Regions from separate parts of the Paenibacillus sp. SRL342 genome, predicted to be linked through region 2. Evidence: predicted binding sites of a transcription regulator. Region 2 holds the regulator's gene; each other region holds the start of a gene.
The links. The regulator LexA, encoded in region 2, represses DNA repair genes until DNA is damaged. The targets are predictions, from matches to a motif close to CGAACATATGTTCG.
Positions count from the first base shown of each region.

Region 1 (10,336 bases), 310 kb from region 2:
CATGAATATACTTATGGGTTTATTTTTACGTCTTAGAAGAGAGACTTCCTTTAGATAGTTTTCTGCTGCATTTTTCTTGACATCCACCCACGATCCCCAAGGAATATCCTTAAACTTTTGAATAGGCATTTCTCTGACATAACAGTATTCGCAAGCAAATGCACAACCCGTATAGGGATTTAGTGAATGAGTAAAACCAATATCTAGATAACCTTTTACTTCACTTAATATTTTCTTAGACACAATGTCTTTGATTTCAATTGGCATGACGCTACCATCCCCTCAATTACTTTTACGCCCACTTCTCCTCTTGCGTTTTATCTTAAAATTTCTCATGCTACTTGAAATGATGACTTGATAATTACGTCCCGCTAGCGAACCCGAAAATTGGGCATCCTGCTGATTTCTCGATTGTCTTAAACCTTCTGCTATTCCTCCTCCTTCGCGGCTTTTCTTTTGAATGTCCTTACCGAATAAAGGGGCAGATATATAATAATGAGTTTTTTTATCTTTGACATCCAAACATAGTTTACTCTGCCTTTTTATTTATCTTTTTCGTGATTCCCAGTTTGCCGAAAGATCTGCTCGTATTGGTTGCCGCATCCATGAGTTAGATTCTTATTTTCTATGTTCATGTGGGCAATTCAGTAATATCAACGTTCATATGTTCGGTAAGCATTAAGGTTACATCCACTTTCACTTTGCTCCATAATAATGTCATTTTATGAATGTAACCTCTCACCGAATAATCTACCGTTAAACTCAGCTCAGATCTCACTTCATCTATGATTTTAATATGATGTTCCTTTAGCCTTTGTTTTGATTTGTACATCTCTAAAGCAATTTTCTTTTGAGTACCGTCCAAGTAGTCAACATACACAGATTTCATTTTGAAGTTTGAAGCGTATATTTTATGTTTATCTACCTCCAGAGCACCTAAAAGATAAGGGAGCTCTACCACCCTCTTCACGAGTGAAAGTTCCTCGAAAGTCTGTCGCACTTTACACGCCTCCTTCTTCAAGTTTTACAGCGACCAATTGATCAAAATCGACCCATTCAAATCCATTCTCCATTTCAATTTTGATTTTCTTTCCAAAGGTACTGACTGAAGTGACGATCCCGTGTATATCCCGATTGCCTGACTCAGTAAATATTTCAAAGGTGGCTTGCAATGTATAATTGAGCGACATATCTATATTTTGTGTAATAATCTCCCACTCATCTTCATGGATCAGCGGTTTCGTTAGATAATGAACTTGAGTACGATGCTGTATAATTCGTTCTTTATGTTGAGGAAGCATCATGCGGCTCGATTCCCATAATCCATTGGCCTCCAGTTTTTTGCTCATTTATAATGCCCCCCAATTTTAGATGCTCGATCGATCGCTTGACCCGCAGCCGTAATGGAGCTTGCTCGTAGAATGGCAATGTCGCCAAATCGATCCTTAATATCGTCCATCACCTGATCAATGGCCCGTTTCTGCTCTTGATCATCAAAAAAAGATAGTTGATATGTATCCGCGTTGGATAATTGAGACAGGGATACGCCTACACGGCGCACAGGTTGCCCATCCCAGTGTTGATGAAATATGCGTTTGGCTATCTTGCATACATCAACGGTTATGTTTGTAGGATCAGACAGTTTCACCTGCCTGTGAAAACCAGTGGGGTGGTCAAAATCCGCTCCAGACACACTCACAGATACTACACTACTCATCAGTCCCTTTTTGCGGGCTCTTCTGCATACTTCTGTGCAGATATCGAGAATAACCACTTCGATCTCCCAAGCCTCTGTGAAATCTCTAGGTAGGGTCATTCCGTTTCCAATATCTTTTTGTGTACTGTGCGTGTTGACGGTTACCGGCGAATTGTCGAGTCCATTTGCGACTCGCCAAATGACTTCTCCATTAACACCCCACTTACTTCTTAATTTGGAAAGAGGCGTATTCGCCAGGTCTCTAATGGTTCGGATGCCCATCTTCCACAGATGTTTTTCCATTCTGGAGCCGATCCCCCACATATCGCGGATGGGCCTATCTCCAATATGGAGGTGTAACTCCTCTTTTTTTAAGTGGAAAATGCCCCCCTCTGCTTTTTTAGCGATCATATCGCAGCATAATTTACTGATGATTTTGTTTTCACCAATGCCAGCTCTCGCGTAAACGCCTGTTTCATTATAGATTTTGTCTTGAATTTGCTTGGCCAAATCAACTGGATCATTACCGAATAGATGCATAGACCCTGTAAAATCAGCGAATAATTCGTCTATACTGTACGGTTCGACCAGATCGGTGAACTCTTCAATAATGGACATGATTTGAGTGGATACTTCGATATATTCTTGCATGTGTGGTCTCACAATGATCAGTTCAGGGCACTTCTGAAGAGACTGCCAGAGTGGTTCCGCGGTAGACACACCCTTCGCCTTGGCTAGTGGACAAGCGGCAAGGATAATTCCAGAGCGTCTTGCGGGGTCTCCCGCAACAGCTAATGGTCTATTTTTGTATTGAGGCATTTTTGCCTTTTCGACTGAAGCATAAAACGACTGCATATCAATGAGCATAATGGTTCGTTGCTTAGTCAACACTGTAATCACTCCTGTACTTTTAAGAACGTATGTTTGTATATATTATAGACCGAACACATGTTCTTTATGCAAGAGGTAAATATTTATATTTAGCTTTTGAAAACCCTTGGACACCATAATGAACTGTAGACTGGATATTGTCAGCCACTGTAGCCATCAAAATAATTAATTCTTAGTTTTATTATTGATGCACAAAAAACCAAGTACTTGTCTCACAAAGTGATAAGTACTTGGTCTATTTGATAGAATTTAAAGATTGGATCATCTTTCGTTCGAGTGCAAATTATATTTCCAAATCCAATCTTTCCCCGTTGGATTCAATCACCTTTTTATACCAGTGGAAACTGTCCTTTTTACTTCTTTTCAGGGTACCACTGCCCTCGTTATCCTTATCTACATAAATGAATCCGTAGCGTTTCTCCATTTCGCCAGTTGAGGCACTAACGATGTCGATGCAACCCCAAGCCGTGTAGCCGATAAGATTAACGCCATCGAGGATAGCTTCTCTCATTTGTTCGATATGATCTCGCAGGAAATTGATCCTGTACGTATCATGGATAGAGCCATCCTCTTCGATGACATCAACCGCTCCCAGACCATTTTCAACGATCATTACAGGGATTCTATACCGATCGTACACATGATTGAGTACGTAACGAAGTCCAACTGGATCGATTTGCCATCCCCAATCATTTGCCTTCAAATATGGATTTTTGAATCCACCAAAGACATTCCCCTGGGTCTCATCACCCTCTGGGCGGGTACCCACTACATGAGATTTGTAGTAGCTGAAGCTATAAAAATCAACACAGCCTTGTTTTAGCACTTCTACGTCTTCTTCTGCCATCTCAATCTGAATATTGTTCTCATTAAAATATCTCTTGGCAAAGTCAGGGTATTCCCCTCTAACTTGCACGTCACTGCTCAGCATATTGTTAATCTGATCCATTCTCAGAGCCTTCAACATATCTTCCGGTTTACATGTACTTCCGTAACCATGACTATAATTAATCATGCAACCGATTTGGAACGCCGGATTAATCTCATGAGCAAGCTTGACAGCTTTTGCACTTGCTATAAATTGATGATGTAAAGCCTGGAATCTTAATTGCGTACTATCCACAACCGTATTGTTAAATACACCACTATCATCAACTAATAATGCCCCTGCTATATATGCACCTGCTGGAACAATTAAACTATTGATCTCATTAAATGTAATCCAGTACTTCACGACATCCTTGTAACGGGTGAAAATGGTCTCACAATACCGTACGTAGCAGTCGATCATCTCTCTGGAAGCCCAAGCATTGAACTTCTCAGTTAGCGCAAACGGAGCTTCGTAATGTGAGATCGTAACGATGGGTTCAATATTATACTTTTTCAGTTCACTGAACACCTTGTCGTAAAATTGAAGTCCTGCTTCATTTGGCGTTATATCGTCCCCGTTGGGGAATATTCTGGACCAAGCAATGGACATTCTGAAGCATCGAAAGCCCATCTCTGCAAACAGACGGATATCTTCTTTGTAATGATGGTAAAAGTCTACTGCCTCATGGGAAGGATAGTTTACGCCCTCCTCAATGTGTTTAGTGATCCGTCTTGGAATAGTATGCGTTCCACCCGTCATCATATCTGCTGTACTTGCCTTTTTACCATCAATGTTCCAGGCACCCTCGTATTGATTCGCCGCTGTTGCGCCGCCCCACATAAAAGAGTCCGGGAATACGGTTGTGTTCTTCATTGGAATTCCTCCTTGTATTCTTATATGATCTTCATTAGTTTTTCACCGATCATAATCGATGGTTTGTCTATACCAATTACATCTGTAAAGTCATCTGAATTCGTAACAATAATAGGTGTAGTCAGATCATAACCTTTGGCGGCTATTGCATCTGTATCGAATTCGATAAGTAAATCCCCAGCTTTTACTTCATCACCTTCTTGTACATGCACCTTGAAATGTTCACCTTTCAGCTTCACCGTGTTCATGCCGATATGAACGAGGAGTTCAGCCCCATTATTCGAGCTAATACCGATTGCGTGGAAGGTAGGGAATACCGCGGATATGACACCATCGGCTGGTGAAACAAGCTTTCCAACTGTAGGTTCAATGGCGATCCCTTTTCCCATAGCTCCAGTTGCAAAAGCTTCGTCCTTTATTGTTGATAACTCTAGAACTCGACCAGTCATTGGTGCTATGAGCACATGTTCAGAAACACTAACAACAGGCACACGGTTTGTTGAAGATGAATTGGCTGGTGTTTGTTGATCCTCTCCATCCTCAGGCACATCTTCAAATCCTAAAATAAGCGTCATCAAGAAGGTAACAACAAAGCCAATGACCAGACCAATTGCTGCATGGATTAGGTTCCATGGATTATCTGTGATAAATGCTGGCAACGTAGCCAAGCCGGCAATGCCTAGAGCAGATCGAGCTACTCCGAACAAGCCAACGTATATTCCGCCTACAATACCACCAATGACAACAGCGATCAGCGGTTTTTTCAACCGTAGATTTACACCAAACAATGCAGGTTCGCTAATTCCTAACAGCGCAGTTACGCTAGTAGAGTATGCAACTTGTTTAAACGCCTTATTTTTGGTTCTTAATGCGACCGCGAGCGCAGCTGCACCTTGAGCAATATTGTGTACGAGCATACCTGGGCCAACAATGCCATCAGTTTTTGTCTGCGCATAAGCAGTGAGGACAACGGGTCCCAAACTATAGTGCATCCCCGTCAGAATCAGGAATGGGAATGCTCCGCCGATAATACCAGACACTAACCATCCTGCGTGTGTATTGACATAGGATACAGCAGAAGCAAGATAGTTACCGGCAATTGCACCCAATGGTCCTAGAATAATTAATGTTAGAGGCGCCATAACAAGGATTACAACTAAAGGTTTCAAAATGGATTTGATCACGGAAGGAGAATACTTTTCAGCAAATCGTTCCACATATGACAGGATCCATACAGCTAGAATAATTGGAATAACGGAAGAAGAATACGTTGCTTGTGTAACAGGCAGACCGAAGAACGTAACAGGCTCACCCGCAGACATCAACGCCGAAAAGCTAGGATGTAACAAGATACCCGCAATGGTTAACGCAAAACCCACATTAGCTTTAAGTTTAACAGCAGCACTCCAGGCGAGCAGCATTGGCAAGAAGTAATAAGCCGCATCCCCGACGAAAGTCATAATCGTATTAAATTGACCGTCAAGGTCAACGAGATCAAAGGTTTTCAAAATAAGAAGAACTGCCTTAATCATGGCGCAACCAATCATCGCCGGTAGGATAGGTGTAAAGATTCCGGAAATCGTGTCCAGAACAGTGGAGACTTTTCCTTTTTTCACAGTTGGAGTATCATTCTTGCTTGTAAAGTTCCCTAGTTGCGCAAGGGCTTTATAGACGTTGTTGACCTCATTACCAATAATGACCTGATACTGACCTCCACTACTGGCAACGCCCACAACTCCTTGTACGTTTTTCAGTGCTTCGTTGTTTGCAATCGACTCGTCTTTCAAATTAAAGCGCAACCTGGTAGCACAGTGTGTAACACTTTCAATGTTTTTTTCACCACCAACAAGTTTTAGAATGTCGGTAGCCGTTTGTTCATGTTTCATTTTTGTTCCCCCTTCAATGTATTATTCTACAAAAAAAGACCTAGAGTTCTATCGAATATAGATATGCTCTATACACGATGGAACTCTAGGTCTTGCCTGCATCACCAGTAACAATCCTAGTATAGTCATTATGGAGCGATGATGGGTCAATCCCTTTCTTCATCAGTCACCCTTTTGATATGAACAGTTAAATACACCAATTCGTCTTCGGTTAATTCTTTCCCATAGTCTACCCGAATCAACTGCGCAATTCTTAGACTACATTGGTACTCTAGCTTATATTTTTCTTTAATAATATTGAGGAAATCGTTATCATTACTTTTCATCACCGTATTGTTAAACAGACGATAGGCAAAAAACTTTAGATGCGTGATCAGTCTAGAGTAGTGAAGGGAGCTTTCGTTAAAGTGAATTTTGAACTGATAACGAATAATATTTAAAACCTTTTGAATCAATTGTGTCATCTTCATGGTATCTTCCATTTCAGATCCGAGCTCTGCATTGACAATATGAAGCGCAATAAATCCAGCCTCATCTTCAGGCAACGTAATGTTGAATTCTTGATTAATCATATCCAAAGCCTTCAAAGCCACTCGATACTCATTGGCGTAGAATGCTTTAATTTCAGACAATAACGCATTGTTGAAGTTCATTCCCTGTTTATAGCGTGATACGGCGAAGTTAATATGGTCTGTTAGCGTCAAATATATATTTTCATTCAGCTCTTTATCCAAGGACTGCTTGGCATATTGAATAATACTATCGGACACACGGATGTACTCCATCGGAATCTGCGCGAGCAGGGCATATAATTTGCCAGTTACATTTTTGGACTTCAGGAAAAATTCTTTCTCAATCTTCTCTGTGTCCACATCGTCTCCTTTTTTCTTCTGAAAACCAATGCCACTTCCTAGAAGCATCATCTCCTGGCGTCTTTCATTTACAGCGCAGACGACATTATTATTAATAATTCGCGTGATTTTCATACGAATCTCCTTTTAAAATGAAACGTTAACAGAATTTAGCAAATAAAAAAGACCATTAATAGTGCACCCATGGTATTAAACTCTACATGTTTGCATATTAATCGGTCTTGCCTGCTGATCAGTAACAATCCTGATTATATTCATTATTTACTTGTACGATTATCTTAGTGGAAGGCGTTAGATTTGTCAATATGGTCATTTGAAGTACTGATGGGGCATTTGCCTGAATAAAACAAGAGGATATCTCCCCTATCCTAGCTTACTTAATTAACTTATTTACAGTGATCATCAGTTCATCCAAAACTTTGTGATCGCCTTCTGAAATGCGTTCAATGACACAGCTTTTCATATGATGTTCCAAAAGCTGCTTTCCTACGCCATTCAATGCGGATTGAATGGAGGCAATTTGGTGCAACACGTCATCACAATACGTATCCTTCTCAATCATTCCTTTTACTCCACGCACTTGCCCTTCAATCCGATTCAACCGGCTAATTAATTTTCGCTTTGTACTCTCCGAATGATGGCTTTTCCGCTCGTTTGAAGATGTATGGTCACATGAGGCGGCCTCAAGTATCGTATCATCCATGTAGATCAACTCCTTTATTAACACATTACCATCCCCCCCTACCCTATGTAAAGGGAGCAAGAAGTATCATGGTACGTGCTAAGAGAACGGCTTGTCATCAACCAAGATTGAATCGGTTGGGCAACCATCTACTGCATCTTGTAAGCATATTATACCCTCCACTCCTACAAAGATATATCAGTCAAAGGTATATTTTTATTAAGAATAACCCCGGTCAAAAGTTGACCGGGGTCGTAAGAGTTACTTAACTAACTCACTGATTTCAGTGAGATTTTCGGCAAAGCCTACAAAGACCTTATCTCCAATGACAATGGTTGGAACAACCTGTTTGCCAGTCAACTTCCAGACTTCCTCAGCGTACTTGGCATCTTCTTCACAATTGTAATCCGTATAGGGAAGCTCATGCTCTTTAAAGTAACGTTTAGCATAATTGCAATCGCTGCAGGTTGGGATTGAATAAATCTGAATGGATTCCGTCATGCCCAATTACTCTCCCTTGTATTTCAATATATATTACGCTCCGACGTTATATCCTTTTTTACGGATCGCTTCTTCAATTTCAGCGATTTGAACTTTAGAATCGTCAAATCGAACTTCTACTGTTCCTTGTTCAAAATTAACGTGCCCTTCAGCTCCAATAGCGCTAATTGCACCTTCAATTTTAGTTACACAAGAACGGCAAGACATACCTTGAATTTTTACAGTTGCTTCTTTCACTGTTTTCACCCCCTTTCAAGCGTCATAGACTTCAAGTTTTCCAGTGTCATTCGATTAACGAATTTGCTGAACTTTTCTTTGCCTTTTGCATGCATCTTATAATAATCAACAATTGCGGTAACAAAAGGAATAAGCTGATCCTCCGTTAATCCGGAATGTAGCAGCTTGGCGAAGGAGGGTTTAAGCCCCTTCGACTCGCCACCAACATAAACATCGAACTTATCGCGCATCTTTACGATCCCAATATCCTTAATCAACGGTTCACTAGTGCCTAAGGCGCATCCAGCATATCCAATCTTGAGTGGTGTAGGCGTCTCGATACCGGAAATGGCCTGATTTAAATTTTTGGCTGTTTCCATGCCTGCTTCTTCTGCACCTCTACAAAAGTTGCAAGCGATCAGACTTTTGGTTACAAATCCTGCAGGGTTTATTTCAAGACCGTGATCCTCAAGTTCATTTGTGATCTGCTCTCGTTGTTCAATCGATACTTCTGCGTAGAGTTGCTTAAAGGGTGTCATCTCCACTTTTGAATCTGGACTAATAATCTCGCCAATTTTAACTAGTTGCTCCGGAGTGAATAAGCTTCCACCAAGTTGGATTGCTGGACTAATCGCTATTTTAATTTGATCTCGCATGCTCATACCTCTCTACTCACTTACATCTACTACAAAAGGTACTGTAAAAACTTCCCCATCATGTTGGAATTGGCCCCAGATTTTATAGATTCCGCTATGCGGGAAGGAGGTCATAAATTCCGCTTTTGGACCTGGTGCCTTTTCCTCTGTTGGATGAACATGCAGATATTGCTCTGCATCCTCAGAAAGGATAACAACATGACCTACAGCACCGAGGTATTGTTCAAGATTATTAATCCCTTCGTTCGTTGACGCATCCATGATATTAAAGGTCAGATTTACGTCGTTGTTGGCCTTTTTGGTACTCAATGAAAGTTCGATTTTTTTACCATCCACTTCTTTTACAAGGTTGGAATCCGCATGAACAGGCTTTTGGGCTTTTTCTTGTCCCCCAACGTTCACCCATTCACTGAGTGCAGTACTCGCTCCACCTTTTGGAACAAAGTCGGCAAGGATTTTGTATTCGCCACCGACTGGAAATGAAGTTTCAATCGCAAACTTTCCATCGCCTTTATAATCTGGATGAATGTGATTAAAGTAAGAAAGATCTTTACTCACCACGATAAGGTGCATTCGTTTTTCGTGGCCCATCTCAAATTCATTAACCGGATTTCCATCGGCGTCCGTGATTTGAATTGTCAGATGCGAATTTTCATTGGCCTTCACATCTGATGCAAAGGAGAACGAGGCTTTAAGGATACTTGCTGTTGAATCAGCATGAGGCCCTGCATGATCATGACTCGCACCTTCAGTTTCAGAATTCTTCTCAGTATGATTCATACCACCATGTCCATCTGTATGTGCACTTTCTTTAGGGGTTCCGCAAGCAGACAACACACCGAAAGCTAAAACACCGGTTAACATTAGCATGATTTTTTTACTCCTCATCATCATTATGTTCGCTCCTATTCTAGTACTTTGACTAGTGACGTACTTTTACGCGTTGCAATCGCAGGGCGTTTAGAACGACGGATACCGAACTCAAGGCCATCGCTGCTCCTGCAACCCATGGTGCTAACAGACCGATAGCTGCAATAGGGATGCCTAAAGTGTTGTAACCAAGTGCCCAGAACAAGTTTTGCTTAATGTTGTTCATAGTCTTACGACTCATGTAGATAGCATCAGGAATACTGGATAGATCGCCGCGCATAAGTGTTACATCAGCTGCTTCCATCGCTACATCTGTCCCCGT
Region 1 covers NZ_OZ481790.1:3,878,418-3,888,753, reverse strand. The annotation lists gene AC4E8D_RS17005 (SPL family radical SAM protein) at 1-267, opposite strand, end outside; gene AC4E8D_RS17000 (hypothetical protein) at 283-522, opposite strand; gene AC4E8D_RS16995 (YhjD family protein) at 632-1,000, opposite strand; gene AC4E8D_RS16990 (YolD-like family protein) at 1,002-1,349, opposite strand; gene AC4E8D_RS16985 (DNA polymerase IV) at 1,346-2,563, opposite strand; gene AC4E8D_RS16980 (glycoside hydrolase family 1 protein) at 2,871-4,331, opposite strand; gene AC4E8D_RS16975 (beta-glucoside-specific PTS transporter subunit IIABC) at 4,352-6,217, opposite strand; gene licT (BglG family transcription antiterminator LicT) at 6,364-7,203, opposite strand; gene AC4E8D_RS16965 (metal-sensitive transcriptional regulator) at 7,463-7,792, opposite strand; gene AC4E8D_RS16960 (glutaredoxin family protein) at 8,033-8,272, opposite strand; gene AC4E8D_RS16955 (heavy-metal-associated domain-containing protein) at 8,306-8,509, opposite strand; gene AC4E8D_RS16950 (NAD(P)/FAD-dependent oxidoreductase) at 8,515-9,144, opposite strand; gene AC4E8D_RS16945 (DUF8832 domain-containing protein) at 9,157-10,038, opposite strand; gene AC4E8D_RS16940 (heavy metal translocating P-type ATPase) at 10,067-10,336, opposite strand, start outside.
Region 1: the regulator LexA is predicted to act here: its motif matches at 2,610-2,623, upstream of AC4E8D_RS16985 (DNA polymerase IV).

Region 2 (10,336 bases):
ATATACTAGAACCAATAGAGTAAGATTCTGTTTTAAGTTATTATTTGAAATTAAAAATATCGAAGAGACTCTCGCAATTAGGTTGGCCAACCATGGATAAATATACCATATGTAATTGTTGTTTGTAAATAATAATATTGTAAAATGTTGGGTTTGCAATTATTATTTTAAAATGTTTTGTTTATTGAATTGATAGAAACAAGTTATTTTTAAAAAAATCTAATTGTTAAATTATAGATGTCCCTGTAATAAAAGAAGGCTTCTGATTGAATTCAGAAGCCTTCTTTTATTATTGTATTTAATATACGTAAATATTATTATGATGATAAAATTACTCGATTTTCGTTACGTAACCTTCATAGTTTCCGTAATATAATCCGTTTGAATAGGTAGTCGATGCTAGGTTGAGTACTCCATACCAAACTCCATCAGCATAAGTATATGTCTTTGGAACATACTTCGCATCTTCATACTTATTGTTAGCATCTGAATATCTCACATATTTTTGCGTCGCCTGAATCGTTACACTTTGTGCAGTTACAGAACCTTGAACAGAAGATGAGGGAGTGGCAAGTGATGCTGGAACAGCAATACTTGCTACAATAGCAGTGAGCGCTCCAATGGTGGCTAGTTTCTTTTTTTATGTAAATACCTCCTAAATTAATGAATTATAAAACTAAAAATACCATATAATTATATGTAAATTATAACATATATAACGTTGTGATTTGTATTTCTCACCCTACAAATCTACTAACGACCTCCCAAAAATTCCTCCAACTATTAAGAATATATCCACTCTAACAGATTTGGATCAGCATGAAATGTATCGGATCAGTGAGATACTAGATGACTCATATAATAGAAGTAGTGCGGTTGATTTGATATTATTTAACACTTTCTTCAAAGAATGCTCTTAGGAGTAGTTGTTGGATTATAATCTGCTGCTGTAAAAATTGTGGCCGGGAACGGATAAATCATCTGAAAGCAAATTGGCCACAAATGTCCCCTGAATTCTTCTTCATCATCTCACGTAACATTCCTGTGTTTATCTGTAACCAAGGCTTACATTTATATAACAAAACACGTTTGTTCGTCGATTAAGATAATGGTAAACCGTAAAACTCTCTTTATTTAAAGAATTGTATCAATTCATGTTAGTAATAGAACAATACCATTATTATTTATCAACTAAGCTATTGAAGAGAAACTGAAATTAGAATTCTTTCTATAATGGATTAAACTGTCGGAGGCAAAAGATTTTAATAATGCTTCCTTAGAAATTCTGATAGTCACGAAATATAAAGTATACTTACAATCACTCTTTCAAAATTCCAACCATCGTCGATTACATACAAATGGATGTTTCATTAGTATGTTGAAAGTTTCATATAGAAGAGGTATACTTTAATTAAATTTTGAACAATTAAATTTTAAATAATTAATTGGAGATGTTGATATGGATCAGGCAAAACAACTTGTGACAGAACAACGTACATTTTTTTATACAGGACAAACTAAAAATATCGAATATCGGATTAATGCGCTTCAACAGCTTAGAAAAGGAATTGAAAAGTATCAGCAACGGATTCAAGATGCACTTCGGGCGGATCTGAACAAATCTGAGGCGGAAGCTTACGGTTCCGAGATTCGCATTGTTTTGGGTGAACTGGATTTTGCATTAGAACACCTGCAGGAATGGGCTGCACCAAAACAAGTTCCAACCAATTCGAATATGCCGGATGGGGTGAGCACCATTTACCCTGAACCATACGGAGTGGCTCTTATTATTGCACCTTGGAACTATCCTTTCCAACTGGCCTTTGGTCCACTGATTGGAGCAATTGCAGCCGGTAACTGTGCAGTTATCAAGCCTTCTGAATTAACACCAGCCGTATCTCGTCTGACGTATGATCTGATTAAGGAGATCTTCCCTGAGGAGTATATTGCCGTTATGGAAGGTGAAGTTGAGGCAAGCACAGCATTGTTGAAAGAGAAGTTTGATTATATTTTCTTCACAGGCAGCACAGGTGTTGGTCGCATTGTTATGAAGGCAGCTGCGGAGCATTTGACTCCTGTAACTCTTGAGTTGGGTGGTAAGAGTCCTGCTATTGTCCATAGCGATGCAGATCTGAAGCTGGTGGCCCAGCGTATTGTTCGTGGTAAGTTCCTGAATGCAGGCCAAACATGCGTTGCTCCGGATTACTTGCTTGTACATGAACAAGTTCATGATGAATTGATCAATCTGATTGGCGCTGAGATCAAAGATAAATTTGGGGATGATGTGTTACAGAATGCTGATTTCCCGCACATTGTCAACGCGCGTAACTTTGATCGGTTGTCGAAATTCCTCACAGATGGCAAAACGCTGATTGGTGGACGTTCTGTACGTGAGCAGTTGTTCATTGAGCCGACTGTACTTGGCGATGTGAACTGGGAATCAGCTGTCATGCAAGAAGAGATCTTCGGTCCGATTCTTCCTGTATTTACGTACAGTGACCTTGATCCTATGCTGGATGAGATTGTTCGCCGGCCAAAACCATTGGCGCTATATCTTTTCACACAGGATGAGCAACTGCAGGATCAGGTTCTGAATCAAGTATCCTTCGGTGGGGGATGTATTAATGACACACTTTCTCATATGACTTCACATTATCTACCGTTTGGTGGTGTAGGAGAGAGCGGTATGGGCTCATATCACGGACAACAGAGCTTTGATGTGTTCTCGCATCACAAGAGTGTTCTGAAACGCAGTGAATAATTAGCCGCAAAAATAACATAAACATGAAAAAAAGAGGTTGTCCTGTTGATCAGGGCAACCTCTTTCGTATTTCATTACATCTAATTTTGTTACTCAAGTTAAATATTAATGAATATCTCGGAAAAGGCCAATGACTTTACCCAGAATACTAACATGTTTCAAACGTAAAGGTTCGAAGGTCGCATTCTCCGGTTGAAGGCGAATATGATCTTTCTCTTTATAGAACGTTTTCACTGTAGCTTCATCGTCTTCAGTCATTGCAACGACGATATCACCGTTATCAGCAGTTTGCTGTTGACGGACAATAACGTAATCTCCATTAACGATTCCAGCTTCCACCATACTATCTCCCACTACTGAAAGCATAAACACTTTCTGTTCGCCTACATAGTGTGTAGGAAGAGGGAAGTAGTCTTCAATGTTCTCGGTTGCAGTGATTGGAACCCCGGCTGTAACCTTACCAACAACAGGAATACGTGCAACGCTATGAGCAAATTGATGAGAATGCTCAGATTCTTCCTGGCTCAAAAGCTCAATGGCTCTTGGCTTGGTAGGGTCGCGTCGGATCAAACCTTTTTTCTCCAAACGATCCAAATGTCCATGTACTGTTGAGCTGGAAGCAAGTCCAACCGCTTCACCAATTTCCCGTACGGAAGGAGGATACCCCTTCAACCGGACTTCATTTCGTATAAACTCCAGAATAGCCTGCTGCCTGCTGGATATCTTCGACATACCGTATCAACCCCATTTTAGTAACGTTTGGGAAAATTATAACATAGAACCTCCGTTCGTACAAACATAAGTTCTAAATAAAATAGCTTTAAATCAGTGTTTTTTAACTTATAGAACAGAAATTGGCCAAAAGTCAGAGCATAATACTGCAAATGTTTTGAAAAAGTACTTGAAATAAGATATTGCTCCTTCTAAAAAGAAGCGAACAATTGTTCTAAAAATATATTGAACAAAACAAGTGTTCGTGTTATATTGATTTCAACAGATAGGAACAAACGTTTGGAGGCGGGTATTTAATGAGATATTCTACTTATCAAAGCATTTATGAACCAATGAATTCGGAACTGGTGAAGTCTAACATAGGGAACTACAAGAAGGTTTTAGCGCGTTTCAAGATTTCTTCATGGATGTTAAAGGTAGCCATTACCTCTATGATTATATTTATTGGATGCAGCACTGTTTTAACTGTATTTGCCGGCAATGAGAATGATGTTCTGCCTGGAGGAAAGATAGCTGTTTCACAAGGGGAAACATTATGGAGTATTTCTTTGGAACATAAACCGACGAATATGGATACACGTATTTATATAGAAGCAATTAAGAAAGTGAATCAACTTCATACGACTTCCATCCAAGTGGGACAAGTACTAGCTCTACCGCAATTTGCAGAATAAAATGCACATCAATGAGTGTTAACGCGTGTCAGCTTGACAAGCTGCCTTTATAATGGCAAAGTTAATATGACTTTGTATTTTTGGAGGGGACAAGCTTGGATATAGATAGTCTGGTAGCACGCATTAACGAATTGGCTCGTAAGCAAAAGTCCACTGGATTGTCGGAGGAAGAACTTGCCGAACGTGCCGAGCTAAGAGAGATTTATTTGAGTAATATTCGCAGCAATTTCAGACAACAACTGGATACCATTGAGATTGTTGATGATGAGAATGACAAAGGCCACCAAGGCAAACTCAAACACTAACGAAACCTAATGATATCATTATGATATTTAGGTTTCTTCCTGTTATTTTGAGTGTGCAATTTATAGGGGGAAATGTTGGTTTACAGTTATGTAAGCCGATACAAAGACACATAAGGGGGATTCTCATGTCGCGTTCGTTCGAGAGAACGGTTAAGAAAAATTCCAAGCAGTTAAATCAGCAGCGCAAAAAAAGTGGTCAACCAATCACAGGTACACCAGGCGAAGAAGTCTTTAAGGGACGCAGCCTTTTGTTCCCTATATTTTTGATTGGTCTCGCCTTTTTGTATCTGTTTATGAGCACGTTCCTTGTGCAAGCTCCGATGACAACCTGGGACTGGGTGACGATGCTGCTTTACGTATTTTTGGCAGTCATCTTCATGCTTCGTCGTCCATACATCAAGATTAGCAGTAATCGGATTATAACGACGAAGGGTAATCGTGAACGTTCAATTGGGGTTGACGATATCGTCAAATTCAGAATCGAACCAGGTACAGTTGTTATCGAACATAACAGTCGCGGGAAAAGATGGGTGTTTACCAAGTTATTGAACCGTTACGATACAGATGCGATTGCAGAACGTTTGCTGAAGTTTGCAAAAGCACACCAGATCACCGTGGAAACCGTCGAAAAGTAATTATTGCATAAAGGGGTAGATGATCGGAATGGCGTTAAAAGCGATTTTGTTCGACCTAGATGATACTTTATTATGGGATGAGCGTAGTGTTCGAGAAGCTTTTCATGAGACTTGTCTAATCGCAGCGAAAGAGACTGGGGTTAAACCAGAAGAACTTGAAGAAGCTGTTCGTAATGAGGCACGTGGACTGTATGAATCATATGAAACCTTTTCTTTTACTAAAATGATTGGAATCAATCCGTTTGAAGGCCTATGGGCTAACTTTACTGGTGGGGATCAGCCTGAGTTCCGTCAGTTGGAACAGCTTGCTCCAGTTTACCGTAAAGAATCCTGGCGTCGTGGCTTGTTGAAATTGGGTATAGATCGGGAAGATCTTGCTGAACAACTGGCCGCACAGTTTGGAGTAGAACGGAGATCCAGACCACATGTATACGAAGAAACGATGGATACCTTGCGTCAATTACAAGGAAAGTACAAACTGTTGTTGTTAACGAACGGTTGTCCTGCTTTGCAACAAGAGAAGTTGGATGGTGTACCTGAATTGACTCCTTTCTTTGATGAGATTATTATCTCGGGTAACTTCGGAAAAGGAAAACCGGATCCATCAATATTTGAACATGCTTTGAGTAAACTGGGTGTTAAACCCGAAGAGAGCATGATGGTTGGGGATAAGTTAACGACTGATATTCGTGGTGCTTTATCATCTGGCATCCAATCCGTATGGATTAACCGTGAGCATAAGACCAACAATGAAACGTATGCGCCAGACCATGAAATAACGCATTTATCGGAATTAAATCAGCTTATTGCTAATTTCTAAGCAGATCAGCTATAACATCTTTCCTCAGCACCCTGAAACATTGGTAACTTCAATGAACGATGATGTCGTTCTTGAAGTTACCAATGTTTTTTTATTTGAACATGTTGACTAAATTACCTTGTTAAATGAGATCTCTATTTTTTTTACTAAAAGTTATTGAAATTAGGGGGAAGCTGGATTAGAATATAACTAACATACTAGTATGACTAGTATTTAGATTGTCCTAAAGCAATTTCTTTTTGACTTACTTCATTAAATGGAAGCAGGGAGTTATTGCTTATTATTTTCGATTGATTGTAAGCGCTTAATATTTTGAGAAAGCTTCTTTGGATTTGGAGATCACACCACTTAGTAAGTGCTAATTAATGATGTGAAGCACCTTGGATTGTGTGATTCTACATAATACATTAAATTGATATCGCTTACATTTAGAAATTATCTATTTCGTAGTGGGGGTGAATTTGAAGGAGTTGTTGTCTTCTACAAGAGGAGAAACGATGGGAGTTGTACATGAATTACTCTTACTTATCAAGTCCTGGATCGGAGTGAAAACAAATGGAGTCGGAAACCGCTAAAACAACGTTAACCATGACATCTTTACGTAAAGAGAGCAGATTACGAACGGCAGCAACTTTGTTCCGCAAAGACTGGCAGTTGTATTCACTGTTAATCCTTCCCATCATTTATCTCCTTATTTTCAAATATGGGCCGATGATTGGTAATGTGATTGCGTTCAGACGTTTTGTTCCTGGGGGAAGTATATTTGGAGAAACGTGGGTTGGATTAAGGTACTTCAAAATGTTCATTGAGGACCCTACCTTCTGGAGAGTATTCGGTAATACGCTGATGTTGGGCGGACTTGCGTTACTCTTTACATTCCCGGTTCCAATCATTTTTGCCTTGATGCTTAACGAAGTGAAGAGTAAACGATTCAAAAAATTTGTACAGACCGCGTCTTATCTGCCTCATTTTCTGTCGATCGTTATCGTTGCGGGTATGATCCTGCAGCTGACAGCAGTGAATGGTTCCATTAATGGACTGGTGGCTTTCTTCACCGGAGACAATATTCCTTTTATGCAGCGGGCTGAGTGGTTCAGAACAATCTATATCACTTCTGAGGTATGGCAGGGTATGGGTTGGGGAGCAATTCTTTATCTGGCTGCCCTAACAACCATTGATGATTCTTTGTATGAAGCTGCGCGTATCGATGGTGCCAATCGGTGGAAGCAAACGATTCATGTAACGTTACCAGGGATCTTGCCAACGATTGTGACTTTATTGATTTTGAACATGGGTAATTTCCTGGCTGTTGGATTTGAAAAAATCTTACTCTTGTACAATCCGCTGATCTACGAGACATCTGATGTGATCTCCACTTACCTGTATCGGGTTGGACTGGAATCCAGTAACTTCAGTTATGCTACCGCAATTGGCTTGTTCGAATCGCTGATCGGTCTGATTCTGGTGTTCTCCGTAAATGCCATCTCACGCAGACTGACTCAAAGAAGCTTATGGTAAAGGAGGAGCATCATGCAGGAATCCAGATCTTACAAGGTATTTAAAGTATTCAACGTTATCTTTCTGCTGTTCGTGGTATTTATAACGCTCTATCCATTCTTAAATGTCGTGGCACAATCCTTCAGTAGTGAGTCCTATATTAATTCGGGTAAGGTAAGTCTGTTCCCAAGAGGATTCAATGTAGAGACATACAAGACAATCTCACGTGACAGCATGTTCTGGACCAACTATAAAAACACGATTATCTACACCGTAGTAGGTACATTAATCTCCATGTTTATGACGACTATTTTCGCATATGCCCTGTCCAAAAAGAGGTTGATGGGTCGCAAGTTTCTGACGATGTTCGCCGTATTCACGATGTTCTTTAGTGGTGGATTGATTCCAAACTATGTGTTGATTAATTCCCTTGGGTTCAACAACACCATGTGGGCACTTGTTGTTCCTGGCGCAATTAGCATATACAACATGCTGATCATGAAGTCATTTTTTGAAAATATGCCTGAAGAACTGGAGGAAGCTGCCTCCATTGACGGTTTGAACACCTACGGGATCTTGTTACGCATTATATTGCCGCTTAGTAAAGCAGTTATGGCAACCATGGTGCTGTTCTACGCAGTAGGTCATTGGAATTCCTGGTTCCCAGCCTTTCTGTATTTGGACAAAAAAGAACTGTTCCCGGTCACCATTTATTTGCGCAATATGATTGCAGGAGCGACCAGCGGGGCGTCTGCCGGTGCAACCTCAGCTGATAACCTGACACAGATTGCTGCCAATATTAAGTCTGTAACGATGGTATTAACCATCTTGCCGATACTCACCATCTATCCATTTGTCCAAAGATACTTTGTAACCGGTATCATGTTAGGGTCTGTTAAACAGTAATACGTAGAAGCTAGAATACCTAAACCAAATTCAGGGGGATAACCTAAATGAATCAAAAGCCACGTAAGTTTGTTGGTAAAATGGTGTTGGCAACAATGATGACTGTTGTTCTGGCAGCATGTAGCAGCGGTACCGGACCTGGAGGTGATGTCACTGAAGTTCAAACCAAGGCAGCGATGGAGACGTACAATGTAGGGGATACATTCAAGGCGACCGAGCCATTTAATCTCTCCATACTCTATAGTGATCAACCTAGTTATCCATATAAAAAAGACTGGTTACTTTTTAATAAAATTACCGAACTGACGGGTGTTACGCTTGAGCCAACGATTGTACCGATGAGTGATTACTCTCAGAAGAGATCTCTGTTGATTAGCTCCGGTGATGCACCACTGGTTATTCCCAAAACGTATCCTGGTGAAGAGTCTGCATTTGTGTCCTCCGGTGCGATACTGCCGATTAGCGATTATATTGATTTGATGCCAAACTTCAAGGATAAAGTGGAAAAATGGGGATTGGAAGATGAACTTGAAGGGCTGCGACAGGAAGATGGAAAGTACTATGTACTCCCGGGTCTGCATGAGGAAGTATGGCCAGATTACACATTACTCGTAAGAACGGATGTCTTTGAAGAAAATAACATCGCCATCCCAACCACTTGGGACGAATTGTATGATGCAGCCAAAAAGCTGAAAGAGATCTACCCGGATTCCATTCCATTCTCGGACCGTTTCCAATTCAATAGTACGTTGAACATCGCTGCTACTGGTTTTGGAACCAAGGCTGGATGGGGGTTTGGTAACGGATTGACGTATAAGGAAGATCAGGATGAATTTGTATACACGGCTACAACACCAGAATACAAAGAGATGCTAACGTACTTTAACAAGTTGGTATCCGAAGGATTACTCGATAAGGAGAGTTTTACACAGGATGATGATCAGGCTGTACAGAAATTTGTATCCGGCAAATCATTCATGATTAATGGTAATTCCCAAACGGTAGTGCTGCACCGAAATGATATGAACAAAACGCTGGGAGAAGGTAAATACTCAGTTGCAAAAATTACAGTTCCTGGTGGGCCAAAAGGGCAATTAATGTCCGGCTCCAGACTTGAAAACGGTGTCATGATATCCGGGAAAATTCAAAAAAGCGAAAACTTCAAAGCCATTATGCAATTTGTGGATTGGTTATACTACAGTGATGAGGGTCAAGAGTTTGCCAAATGGGGCGTTGAAGGTGAAACATTCACCAAAGAGGGCGGAAAACGCAAATTGGTAGAAGATGTGAACTACAATGGTTTGAATCCAAAAGGCACGAAGGATCTGCGTATTGACTTTGGTTTCTCTGGTGGTGTATTTGCCTACGGGGGTACCACAGACCTGCTGCAATCCATGTTTAGTGAAGAAGAGTTGAAATTCCAGCAAGACATGAAGGATACCAAGGAAGTGATTCCGGCAGAACCACCGATTCCTTACTCTTCAGAGGACCGTGAACGGGTGACACTTCTGAGTACACCACTGAAAGACTACTCTGATCAGAATACACTTAAATTTATCTTGGGTGAGCGGGACTTGTCTGAATTCGATACATTTGCCAAAGAGCTTGAGAGTCAAGGGTTATCTAATTATCTGAAGCTGGCAAATGATACGTACAAAGCCTACAAAGAAAACAAGCAATAATATAGTTGATGTTGGCCAGATTACCGTTTCACACAGATATATAAGTGGAACGGTAATTTGTGCTAAGATGAATGAATACGGCTGATAGAAAGAGGTCAAGGCATGTCACTTAATCAAAAAATTAGAGGCTCGACCCGGGCATATTCATATAACCTGTTAAAAGAACGAATTCTTCACCTGGAACTTAAGCCGGGTACCAAGATTTCAGAGAAAGAGATTGCAGATGAACTGCAGGTGAGCAGAACACCCGTTAGAGAAGCATTCATGAAGCTTGCTGAAGAAGAACTGCTGGACATTATTCCCCAGAGTGGAACAATTGTCTCT
Region 2 covers NZ_OZ481790.1:4,192,192-4,202,527, reverse strand. The annotation lists gene AC4E8D_RS18385 (aldehyde dehydrogenase) at 1,460-2,761, shown strand; gene lexA (transcriptional repressor LexA) at 2,867-3,493, opposite strand; gene AC4E8D_RS18375 (LysM peptidoglycan-binding domain-containing protein) at 3,790-4,167, shown strand; gene AC4E8D_RS18370 (DUF896 domain-containing protein) at 4,263-4,472, shown strand; gene AC4E8D_RS18365 (hypothetical protein) at 4,598-5,107, shown strand; gene AC4E8D_RS18360 (HAD family hydrolase) at 5,136-5,927, shown strand; gene AC4E8D_RS18355 (ABC transporter permease) at 6,516-7,445, shown strand; gene AC4E8D_RS18350 (carbohydrate ABC transporter permease) at 7,458-8,330, shown strand; gene AC4E8D_RS18345 (ABC transporter substrate-binding protein) at 8,378-10,012, shown strand; gene AC4E8D_RS18340 (GntR family transcriptional regulator) at 10,115-10,336, shown strand, end outside.

Region 3 (10,336 bases), 800 kb from region 2:
GCTTCACTGGTTGGTTCGGGAGCGCTCGGCGGCATCGATAATGAGCGGTTGCTGACAGCCATCACAACGTTCTTTGCTATCTTTAACTTAACCAACTTTTTCCTGTTCCTGTTTAACTTGATTCCGTTGCCCCCGCTGGATGGTTATCGAATTCTGGAAGATGTAGTGCCACCTTCAATCAGCCGCAAGCTGCAAGGTGTGGAGCAATGGTCCATTTTTATCTTCCTGTTGATTCTTGTTATACCTCCGTTGCAAAATGTGACGATTCAACCTTTGTATGAGTTTGCGCAAACGATGTATGTGGATCTGGCAAAGCTGGTTATTGAATTATATCGCTAAAAGCACTTCGTGTTTTGGGCTGATATACTGGTCAGAAACACGTAAAAGTTGTATGATCATCTGTGGCGATTGGATTCACGCTTGTCATTAGGCGGGGTGAATTCCAGTCATAACAGGACAGAATGGGTGGATTGACTAATGCAGCGATATTTTGTATCTGCAGAACAGTTTAATGAACACGCTGTGATCATCACAGGTGATGATGCACGCCATATCGGCAAGGTTATGCGTGGTAAACCTGGAGATAAACTGATTGTCAGTGACGGAAACTCCAGAGAAGCACTCGTGGAAATTGAGACCATTGAAGTTGGCCAAGTTACTGCAAATATTGTAGAGTCTTTGGCTATGGACCGTGAAGCACGGATTCGTGTAACCGTGGCACAGAGTTTGCCCAAGGGCGACAAGATGGAAACAGTCATCCAGAGGTGTACTGAGATTGGGGCGGTATCATTTGTACCCTTCCTATCAGAGCGTACGATTGTGCAATATGATGCCAAGAAAGAAGGCAAACGGTTGGAGCGGTGGCGGAAAATTGCCAAGGAAGCTGCAGAACAGAGTCACCGGAATCGTATTCCATCCGTTGAGCAGCCGCTTTCCTGGAAAGGGCTGTTATCTTCTTTTGAGGGCTATAGCCTGGTATGTTATTGTTATGAGAAAGAAAATGGTAAACAGCTGAGAGATGCACTGAAGCCGTTTATAGAGAAGCTTGCACCTGATGCAAGTGCAGAAGTTTTGATCGTGGTTGGACCGGAAGGTGGATTTTCTGAGAAGGAGACGGCAGAGGCTGATCAGGCAGGTGCTGTATCTGTTGGACTGGGCAAACGCATTTTGCGTGCTGAGACAGCTGGAATGGCAGCACTAACTTGCGTGCTATATGAATCCGGAGAAATGGGAGGAATGTAATTATGCCATCCGTGGCGTTTTACACCTTAGGCTGCAAAGTTAATTTCTATGATACAGAGGCGATTTGGCAATTGTTCAAAAATGAAGGTTACGATCAAGTGGACTTTGATGAACAGACAGCGGATGTATACTTGATTAATACTTGTACAGTAACCAATACCGGCGACAAAAAGAGCCGTCAAATTATTCGTCGTGCCATTCGGCGCAACCCGGAGGCGATTGTGGCCGTTACAGGCTGCTACGCGCAGACTTCTCCGGCAGAGATTCTGGACATCCCAGGGGTGGATCTGGTTATCGGTACACAGGACCGTGACAAGATTTTGCCATATGTTAATGAAATTCAGGAGTCCCGTCAACCGGTTAATGCGGTGCGTAATATTATGAAAACCCGTGTGTTTGAAGAGATGGATGTACCTGATTTTGCTGATCGTACCCGAGCGTTCCTGAAAATTCAGGATGGATGCAATAACTTTTGCACATTCTGCATCATTCCGTGGTCTCGTGGTCTCTCACGTAGCCGTGAGGCGAATAGCATTATTCAACAGGCGCATCAGCTCGTACACGCCGGATACAAGGAGATTGTTCTGACCGGTATTCATACAGGTGGGTATGGTGATGACATGGAGAATTATGATCTCACCGATCTGCTGTGGGACCTGGACAAGGTAGAGGGGCTGGAGCGTATTCGAATCAGCTCGATTGAAGCCAGTCAGATTGACGACCGTATGCTCGACGTGATCAAACGTTCGGACAAACTTGTTCGTCACTTCCATATTCCGCTGCAAGCGGGTGATGATACGGTATTGAAACGCATGCGCCGCAAATATACGACAGAAGAGTTTTACAACAAGATGCTTCGCATTCGGGAAGCAATGCCGGATGTAGCGATTACAACAGACATTATTGTTGGATTTCCAGGTGAGACGGTTGAGATGTACCGTAATGGCTATGAGTTGATGCGGAAGATCGGTTTTTCCGAAATGCACGTATTCCCTTATTCCAAGCGTACGGGGACGCCAGCAGCACGAATGGAAGATCAGGTGGACGAAGAAGTCAAAAATGCACGTGTGCATGAACTGATTGACTTGTCTGAGCAGATGCAGCTGGAGTACGCTGAGCAGTTTGTCGGACAGGTACTGGATGTTATTCCCGAAGGTGAAGCCAAAGGCCGCGAGGGAAGTGGCAAGCTGCACGGTTATAGCGACAACTACATTCAACTGGTCTTTGACGGAACGATGGATATGGTCGGTAAAGTGTGCCAAGTCAAAGTGGTTGAAGCCGGCGTCAACGAGAGTCAGGCTACGCTGGTACGTGTGTTGGAAGAGAATCTTAAGTCCGCCGCGATGTAATCGAGGCGTCAGAAACAAGGATTTCATTTCCTTGGGGAGCTTACCCGGGGAGATGAGGTCCTTCTTTTGCAAAAAATAAGATAAAGATATCGAAGTTGATGGGGGAGAGCACGATGAACAAAAAAGAAATTTCAGCAGGCGGAGTTGTTTATAGAACAGGGGAAGACGGACGTCTTCAAATTCAGCTTATCGTAGATCGTTATGGTAAAACAACTCTCGCCAAGGGCAAGATGGAAGATGGAGAAACAATCGAACAGACGGCACTGCGCGAGATTTTGGAAGAGACAGGTATGGTGGGTCGCATTGTAGAGCCGGTCGATATCATTGCTTACACGTACCAACATGCAGATTTTGGCCCGGTGGACAAGGAAGTTCATTATTATCTCGTTGAAGCCGAGAGTGGTGATCTACAGCCTCAGATTGAAGAAATCAAGGGTGTGGATTGGTATGCTCCGGAAGAAGCATGGTCCTTACAGCAGCAGAGCGGATATGATAATAACGATGATATCTTGCGTGTAGCCCTGAACAAGTTAGGCTTTAACGTATAACGAGGTATAGTTCTAGTTCGAGTCAGTTAGCCGCGCGTTCTGTGGGACTGCATAGGCAGACCATCAAGCCACGGGTGACTTCGCCGCGGGGGCGTGAACCGGTGGTTTTTTGTGCCAGATTGGCAAGTAACAGAATGGCAAAGCAAGCAGTGAACTGGTGATGTTAAAAAGGGTCTGGGCATGCGCAATCTGTGCCCCGTTATCCGCTGACAGCCAGGCCGAAGCTGCATGCAGCTGGCCGATCAGCGGCATAAACAGCAGCGCTCCCGCAATGTTTAATACAACATGGGAGGCTGCGACAAATTTGCCTGCGGATGCTCCGCCCGCGGCAGCAATCACAGCGGTGATGCAGGTCCCCACATTGGACCCGATCACAATGGCGATGCCGATCTCCACAGGCAATACCCCTGTGGCTGCGAGCGTAATCGCCATGCTAATGACAGCTGCGCTGCTGTGAATGAGCGCTGTCAGACAGGCACCTGCCAGGAAGCCCCACCACAAGCTGTCGGCCGAGCGGTCGAGAAACCATTGAAATACGCCCATGCTCCGCAAGGGTAAGGCAATGGATTGCATCACCTGAATGCCTGTCATAACAAGTGCAAATCCCGCAGCTGCGAGGAAGCTGTACTGGATGTTAAACAGAGTCTGGCGCGTGCGTTCAGGAGCGGCCAGATTGCGTTCACCAAGAACAACAAACATGGCCCAGCCCGTTAGCGACAGGACGAGTAGCGGCAGGGAAGCGCGTCCGATCTGCAGTCCCACCAACTCCGTCGTCAGGCATGTCCCGATGTTGGTGCCGAGGATGATGCCGAGTGTGCGTCCATAGGTAATTAATCTGGCATTAGCCAGTCCAATGGTGAGTACGGTGACCGCAGTACTGCTCTGTAACAGGGCTGTTGCGCCCGCACTGAAGGCCATGCCTTTCCAAGGAGCAGAGGTGGCACGATTGAGCCAACCTGCCAACATGGGCCCTGCCATGCGCTGTAAGGCCGTCTCCATCAGCTTCATGCCACCAAAAAAGATAATAAGCCCATAGAGTAGGGGCAATATCACATCTCTAAACATAGAAACATCATTCCTTCCGTCCGGGTTCCTTAACTCATCCTATGAGTAAGAAAAGACAACCATGACAAGCCTAAAGGAATTCAGAGGGAAGCGACCTAAATTACCCCACCCCAATTCGAAAGATACGGTGATTCGTGCAAACGTGGTGGAGGGGACGAAATCGAATCTGAAGAAGCGAAGCGTGCGCCTTTGTCTCCGGATTTTCCCTTTAAAAAAGGGAATCAAAAAAATCTGGAGACAACAGCGATCGGAAGATCGATTCGTAACCGAAACGCCACCTACGCGCCGCACCAAACCTATCTTTTGAACTATTAAATTAAAGGAAGTGAATCTACCTTGCCATCAGTTACACTTGAACGCAGTCGCAAAAAGCGGCTTGAACATGCACATCCATGGATATTTAACAATGAAATTGCCTCTGTTGACGGAAACCCGGAGCCGGGAGATCTGGTCAATGTATTGAATCATCAAGGTCGCTATCTGGCGACAGGATATTACAATCCCGCATCTCAAATCACAGTAAGAGTTGTAGCGTATCAACCACTGGAGTCCGAACAGATGGACACCGCGTTTTTTGCAGCGCGTTTCCGCGATTGCTTGCGTCACCGTGAACGTTTTATCCAGGATGGAGAGGCATACCGTCTCGTTTACGGCGAAGCAGATTTTCTACCAGGCTTGATCGTTGACCGGTTCGGCAGCATCCTCGTTGTACAGTTACTTACACTTGGCATGGATCGTTGCCGTGAAGCCATCGTACAGGCACTCATTGAAGTAATGCAGCCGGAAGGCATATATGAGCGCAGTGATGTCTCGATTCGTGAACTCGAAGGTTTGGAGCAGACCAAAGGTCCGCTGTACGGAGAGTGCCCACGGCATGTCACCGTTACAGAAAATGGACTACTCATTAAAGTGGATATCGTGGAAGGGCAGAAGACAGGTTACTTCTTCGACCAACGCGAGAATCGTGCAGCCATCGAACCGCTCATGAAGGGTTGGGGCTATAAGAGTGGAATCACACTACAAACGACCGAGCAGGATGGCACACAGCAGATGTTGCCTGTGAATAAAAGCGGTAAAGTAGTTACATTCCCTTATTGGGATGGTGCCACTGTGCTGGAGTGCTTCTCACACACAGGCAGTTTCACGTTGAATGCTTGCAAGTATGGAGCCAAAAAAGTGACTTGTCTTGATATTTCGGAGCATGCCATTGAGAGTGCACGAACAAATGTAGAGCTGAACGGTTTCACCGACCGGGTCGAATTCGTAGTTGCTGATGCATTTCAGTACTTGCGTGAACAAGTGAAGGGGCTGGATGAACGTACCGCACGTGCACGTGCAGGCGAACAGAAAGTGGATACATCCAAAGCGCTGGCAGCTGGCGGTAAAACATTTGATGTCGTCATCCTCGATCCTCCTGCATTTGCCAAAACGAAATCAGCAGTTAAAGGTGCAAGTCGCGGTTATAAAGATATCAACCTGCAAGGAATGAAACTGGTCAATGAGGGCGGATATTTGGTAACAGCCAGCTGTTCGTATCACATGCGTCCTGACCTTTTCCTGGATACGATTGCCGATGCAGCCGAAGATGCAGGCAAAGTGCTGCGTCTAATCGACTGGAAGGCAGCAGGTAAGGACCACCCGCAAATTTTGGGCGTGGATGAAGGACATTACCTGAAATTTGCTATTTTCGAAGTGCGCAGTAAAAAGAATTAGAAGAGTCTCGTTTCACTTTTTTTAATCTCTTGTGAGATAAAGTGAAGTTTAAATAAATGATACTTTTGGCAAAAAGTCCACAGTGTGATAGCTGCGGGCTTTTTGCTGTTTGGCTGTGTTAACGGAGATGATCTCCGTTTTTACCGGATAGTGGCAAACGTATGTTCCGAACCAAGTCAGATATGTTATACTGGGAATTAAAATCTTGTACGTGTAGTTTGGAGGATTAGACATGTCCGTTCGTTTTGTTATTGGCCGGGCAGGCAGCGGCAAAAGCTCGCTGATTACCCGGGAAATTACAACCCTGCTTCAACAAGAACCGCAAGGTAAACCTTTGATTTTACTCGTTCCCGAACAGAGTTCCTTTCGAACAGAGCAAGCGTTGGTGTCTTCTGGAGCAATTAAAGGTACGATGCGTGCAGAAGTGCTGGGCTTTCGCCGTTTAGCCTATCGTGTAATGCAGGAAGCAGGTGGTTCTGCTCGTATTCCGATCGGAGCCGAAGGCAAAAAGATGCTGCTCTACAAAGTAATCCAGCGCCGTAAGGAAGAATTGAAGCTGTTTGGTGCATCCGGCAGCCAGCTGGGTTTTATAGGCGAATTAAATGACTTATATAGTGAATTTAAACGTTATGAAGTTGATCCATCATTGCTGGAAGACGGGCTGTCTGGAGGAAATACCTCATCGACTTCGCCGATTCTGGAGGACAAGTTGCATGACTTGAATCTGATATATCGTGACTATGAACAGGAACTGACCCATTTATATATTGATGATGAAGACACGTTGACCGAGCTGACAGATCGTTTGTCGGAAAGTGCTTTGCTGCAGGATGCCCAGATCTGGATTGATGGCTTTCAGGGATTCACGCCACAGGAGATGAGTGTGATCGGTCGGCTGATGTTGCAGTCCTCTTCCGTGACGATTGCACTGACATTGGATCGTCCTTATGATCACGGCGCACTGCCTGGAGAACTTGAACTGTTCTATCCCACAGCGAGTGCCTATGCGCGCCTGAAAGGGATGGCTGAAGAACTGGGTGTACCGAGCGATATAACCGTGCTAGATTCGGAGATTCCACCGAGATACAAGGATCGTCCAGGACTTGCTCATCTGGAGGCTGGTTTCGATCGCCGAATTCGTTGGAAAAGTGATGGCTTTGATTCCGGAATCCGACTGGTTGCAGCCGAGAACCGACGAGCTGAGATGGAGGGAGCACTGCGTGAGATGCGGCGTTTGGCGCAAAACGAAGGTGCGCGTTATCGGGATATGGCGGTACTTGTTCGTCAGTTGGATACCTACGCCGATATAGCTGAACCTCTATTCAGGGATTATGACGTACCCGTCTTTCTGGACCGCAGAAGAAATGAACTTCATCATCCATTATCCGAGTTTATCCGTTCCGCATTGGATATTGTTCGTCGCCACTGGCGTTACGAGGATGTATTTCGCTGTGTCAAAACGGATCTGCTGCTTCCGCGTGATGGTTCCATCACTCGTGAAGATATGGACCAGCTTGAGAATTATGTACTGGCTTGTGGTATTCACGGGTATCGCTGGACTGATGGCAAACCATGGAAGTATGTACCAAGCCTGTCGCTGGAAGACAACGGTCAGGATGGCCGTAGTCGAGGACGGGACCAGATGCTTTCTTTAATGGAGAGCTGCCGAACGGTCATTACAGATTCCTTGGGTGTTTTTGAGAAACGAATGAAAAAGGCAAAGACAGCCAAAGCCCAGTGCGAAGCACTATACAGACTGCTGGAAGATGCTGAGATTGCATGGAAGCTGGAGAACATGTCTGCTGAAGCTAAGGCACAAGGTGACCCCGAACGGTCGAGAGAACATCGGCAGATGTGGGGAGCTGTGCTGGATTTATTGGATCAGATGGTTGATATGATGGGGAATGAACGGCTGGATATCACGCTGTTTGCCGGGATGATCGAGACCGGATTGACGGAACTGAAGCTGGGTCTGGTACCACCAGCACTTGATCAGGTACTGGTTGGTTCCATGGACCGTACACGTCTTCAGGACATCAAATACGTATTTATCCTTGGCGCAGTTGATGGTGAATTACCCGCCGTACCTCAGGATAATGGCGTATTAACGGAACTGGAGAGAGCGTTACTGACGGAACGTGGCATGGCGCTTGGACCAGGTGCAACAAGGCAGATGCTGGATGAACGTTTCCTGATCTATACGGCACTTACAGCCGCAAGCAGCCAGTTGTGGCTGAGTTATCCGGTTGCTGATGATGAGGGGAAAGCACTGCTTCCTTCCGAGATTGTCCGCCATGTACGGAAGATGTTTGGTTTACAAGAACAGCCATTGCTCGCTCAACCACCGATTGCGAACTCGGAAGAAGCGCATTGGTCCTATGTCACCCATCCAGGTCAGAGTCTGTCTGCGCTCATTGGACAATTGCGCAAATGGCGCCGCGGAGAAGACATCCCTGAAATGTGGTGGGCGGTCTACAATTGGCATGTATCTCGGGAGACAAGCAGACCTCAGCTGGAACGGTTGATGGGATCGATCTTTTATCGTAATAGAGCATTACCACTACGTACAGCTACCAGTCGCAGATTGTATGGCACAGAGGTGAGGACGAGTGTTTCGCGAATGGAGCGTTTCGTCGCTTGTCCGTTCTCCCATTTTGCTTCGCACGGGTTGCGTCTCAAAGAACGGCAATTGTACCGCCTTCAGGCCCCTGATATCGGACAACTGTTTCATGCTGCACTTAGCCAACTGGCTATGCGGTTGCGTGAAGAAAATCGTAGTTGGGGCAGCTTGACTCCAGACCAATGTCGTCAGGAAGCCGAGCAAACCGTGGAGCAGATTGCACCACAGCTGCAAGGGGAGATTTTGCTAAGCACCAAGCGATACGGTTATATTTTCCGCAAATTGAAGGACATCGTGAGCCGGGCATCCGTTATTCTCGGTGAACAGTCCAGACGCGGAAGTTTTGAACCGATTGGATTGGAGCTTGATTTTGGACCGGATAAAACGTTGCCGCCACTACGTTTTGAACTGGAAAACGGCTGTGTGATGGAGATCGTGGGTCGGATTGACCGTGTGGATGTCGCAGAAGGAGAGAATGGTCTGCTCCTGCGTGTCATTGACTATAAATCAAGCCAAACGGACCTCAAGCTTCATGAAGTGTATTATGGTCTGTCATTGCAGATGCTCACCTATCTGGAGGTGCTGCTTAGTGCTGCCGAGGAATGGCTTGGAGAAACGGCGATGCCGGGAGGAACGTTGTATTTCCATGTGCATAACCCGCTGTTGCAATCTGCAAATGGCATGACATCGGAGCAGGCCGGACAAGAACTGCTGAAACGGTTCAAAATGAAAGGTTTGCTGCTCGCGGACCGGGATGCAATCGCACAAATGGACAACACCCTGGATAAGGGGTATTCAGCGATTATTCCAGTTGCTCTTAAGGCGGACGGAAGCTTTTATAGCAGCGCCGCTGTAGCTACGCCAGAGCAATGGGATACGCTGCTTGCTTCGGTTCGCAGTAATATCCGCGAGATTGGTACCCGGATTACGGATGGGGATGTGGCCATTGAGCCTTATCGTATTCAGCAGGAAGTGGCGTGCACGTTCTGTCCGTATAAACCTGTTTGTCAGTTTGATGAGAATATAGAAGGAAATGAGTATAACCTGTTGTCCAAACCGGGCAAACAGCAAATCTGGGATATGTTATCTCACACCAAGGGAGGGGAAACATCATGACGAATATGCCAAAACCGGAAGGAAGCTTCTGGAGTGACGACCAGTGGAGTGCCATCTCGGAAAGTGGAGAAGACATTCTGGTTGCCGCTGCGGCGGGATCAGGCAAGACAGCCGTACTGGTTGAACGAATTATTCGCAAGATCGCAGATCCCTCCCAAGGATTCAGTGTGGATCGTTTACTTGTAGCTACGTTTACCAAAGCGGCCGCCGCCGAGATGAAACAACGGATTCGGGAAGCGTTGGAACGTGCGCTGGAAGAACAGCCTGGAGAAGAGCATCTGCGTAAGCAGCTGTCGCTGCTTGGACGGGCATCTATTACAACGCTGCATTCATTCTGTATGGAAGTCATCCGCCGTTACTATCAGCAAATTCCGTTGAACCCGGCTTTTCGTATCCTGAATGAAAATGAAGCGGAAATCATGCGCCAGGAACTACTCGAAGAACTATTTGAGGAAAAGTATGGCGAGGAAGATGAAGGTAGTACATTCCGCGAATTGGTCGACTGGTTCAGTGGAGAACGAAATGATGATGCGATGCATCGACTGGTGCAACGATTGTATGATTTCTCCCGCAGTCATTCCTGGCCGGATCATTGGCTCTCAGAGATGGCATCTGCTTTTCAGGTGGAAAGTGTGGAGGCACTTGGACATTCAGCATGGGTTCAGAGTATTTTGCGTGATGCG
Region 3 covers NZ_OZ481790.1:4,988,671-4,999,006, reverse strand. The annotation lists gene AC4E8D_RS22030 (site-2 protease family protein) at 1-339, shown strand, start outside; gene AC4E8D_RS22025 (16S rRNA (uracil(1498)-N(3))-methyltransferase) at 478-1,242, shown strand; gene mtaB (tRNA (N(6)-L-threonylcarbamoyladenosine(37)-C(2))-methylthiotransferase MtaB) at 1,245-2,591, shown strand; gene AC4E8D_RS22015 (NUDIX hydrolase) at 2,705-3,139, shown strand; gene AC4E8D_RS22010 (Na/Pi cotransporter family protein) at 3,203-4,204, opposite strand; gene AC4E8D_RS22005 (class I SAM-dependent rRNA methyltransferase) at 4,541-5,917, shown strand; gene addB (helicase-exonuclease AddAB subunit AddB) at 6,150-9,653, shown strand; gene addA (helicase-exonuclease AddAB subunit AddA) at 9,650-10,336, shown strand, end outside.
Region 3: the regulator LexA is predicted to act here: its motif matches at 6,072-6,085, upstream of addB (helicase-exonuclease AddAB subunit AddB).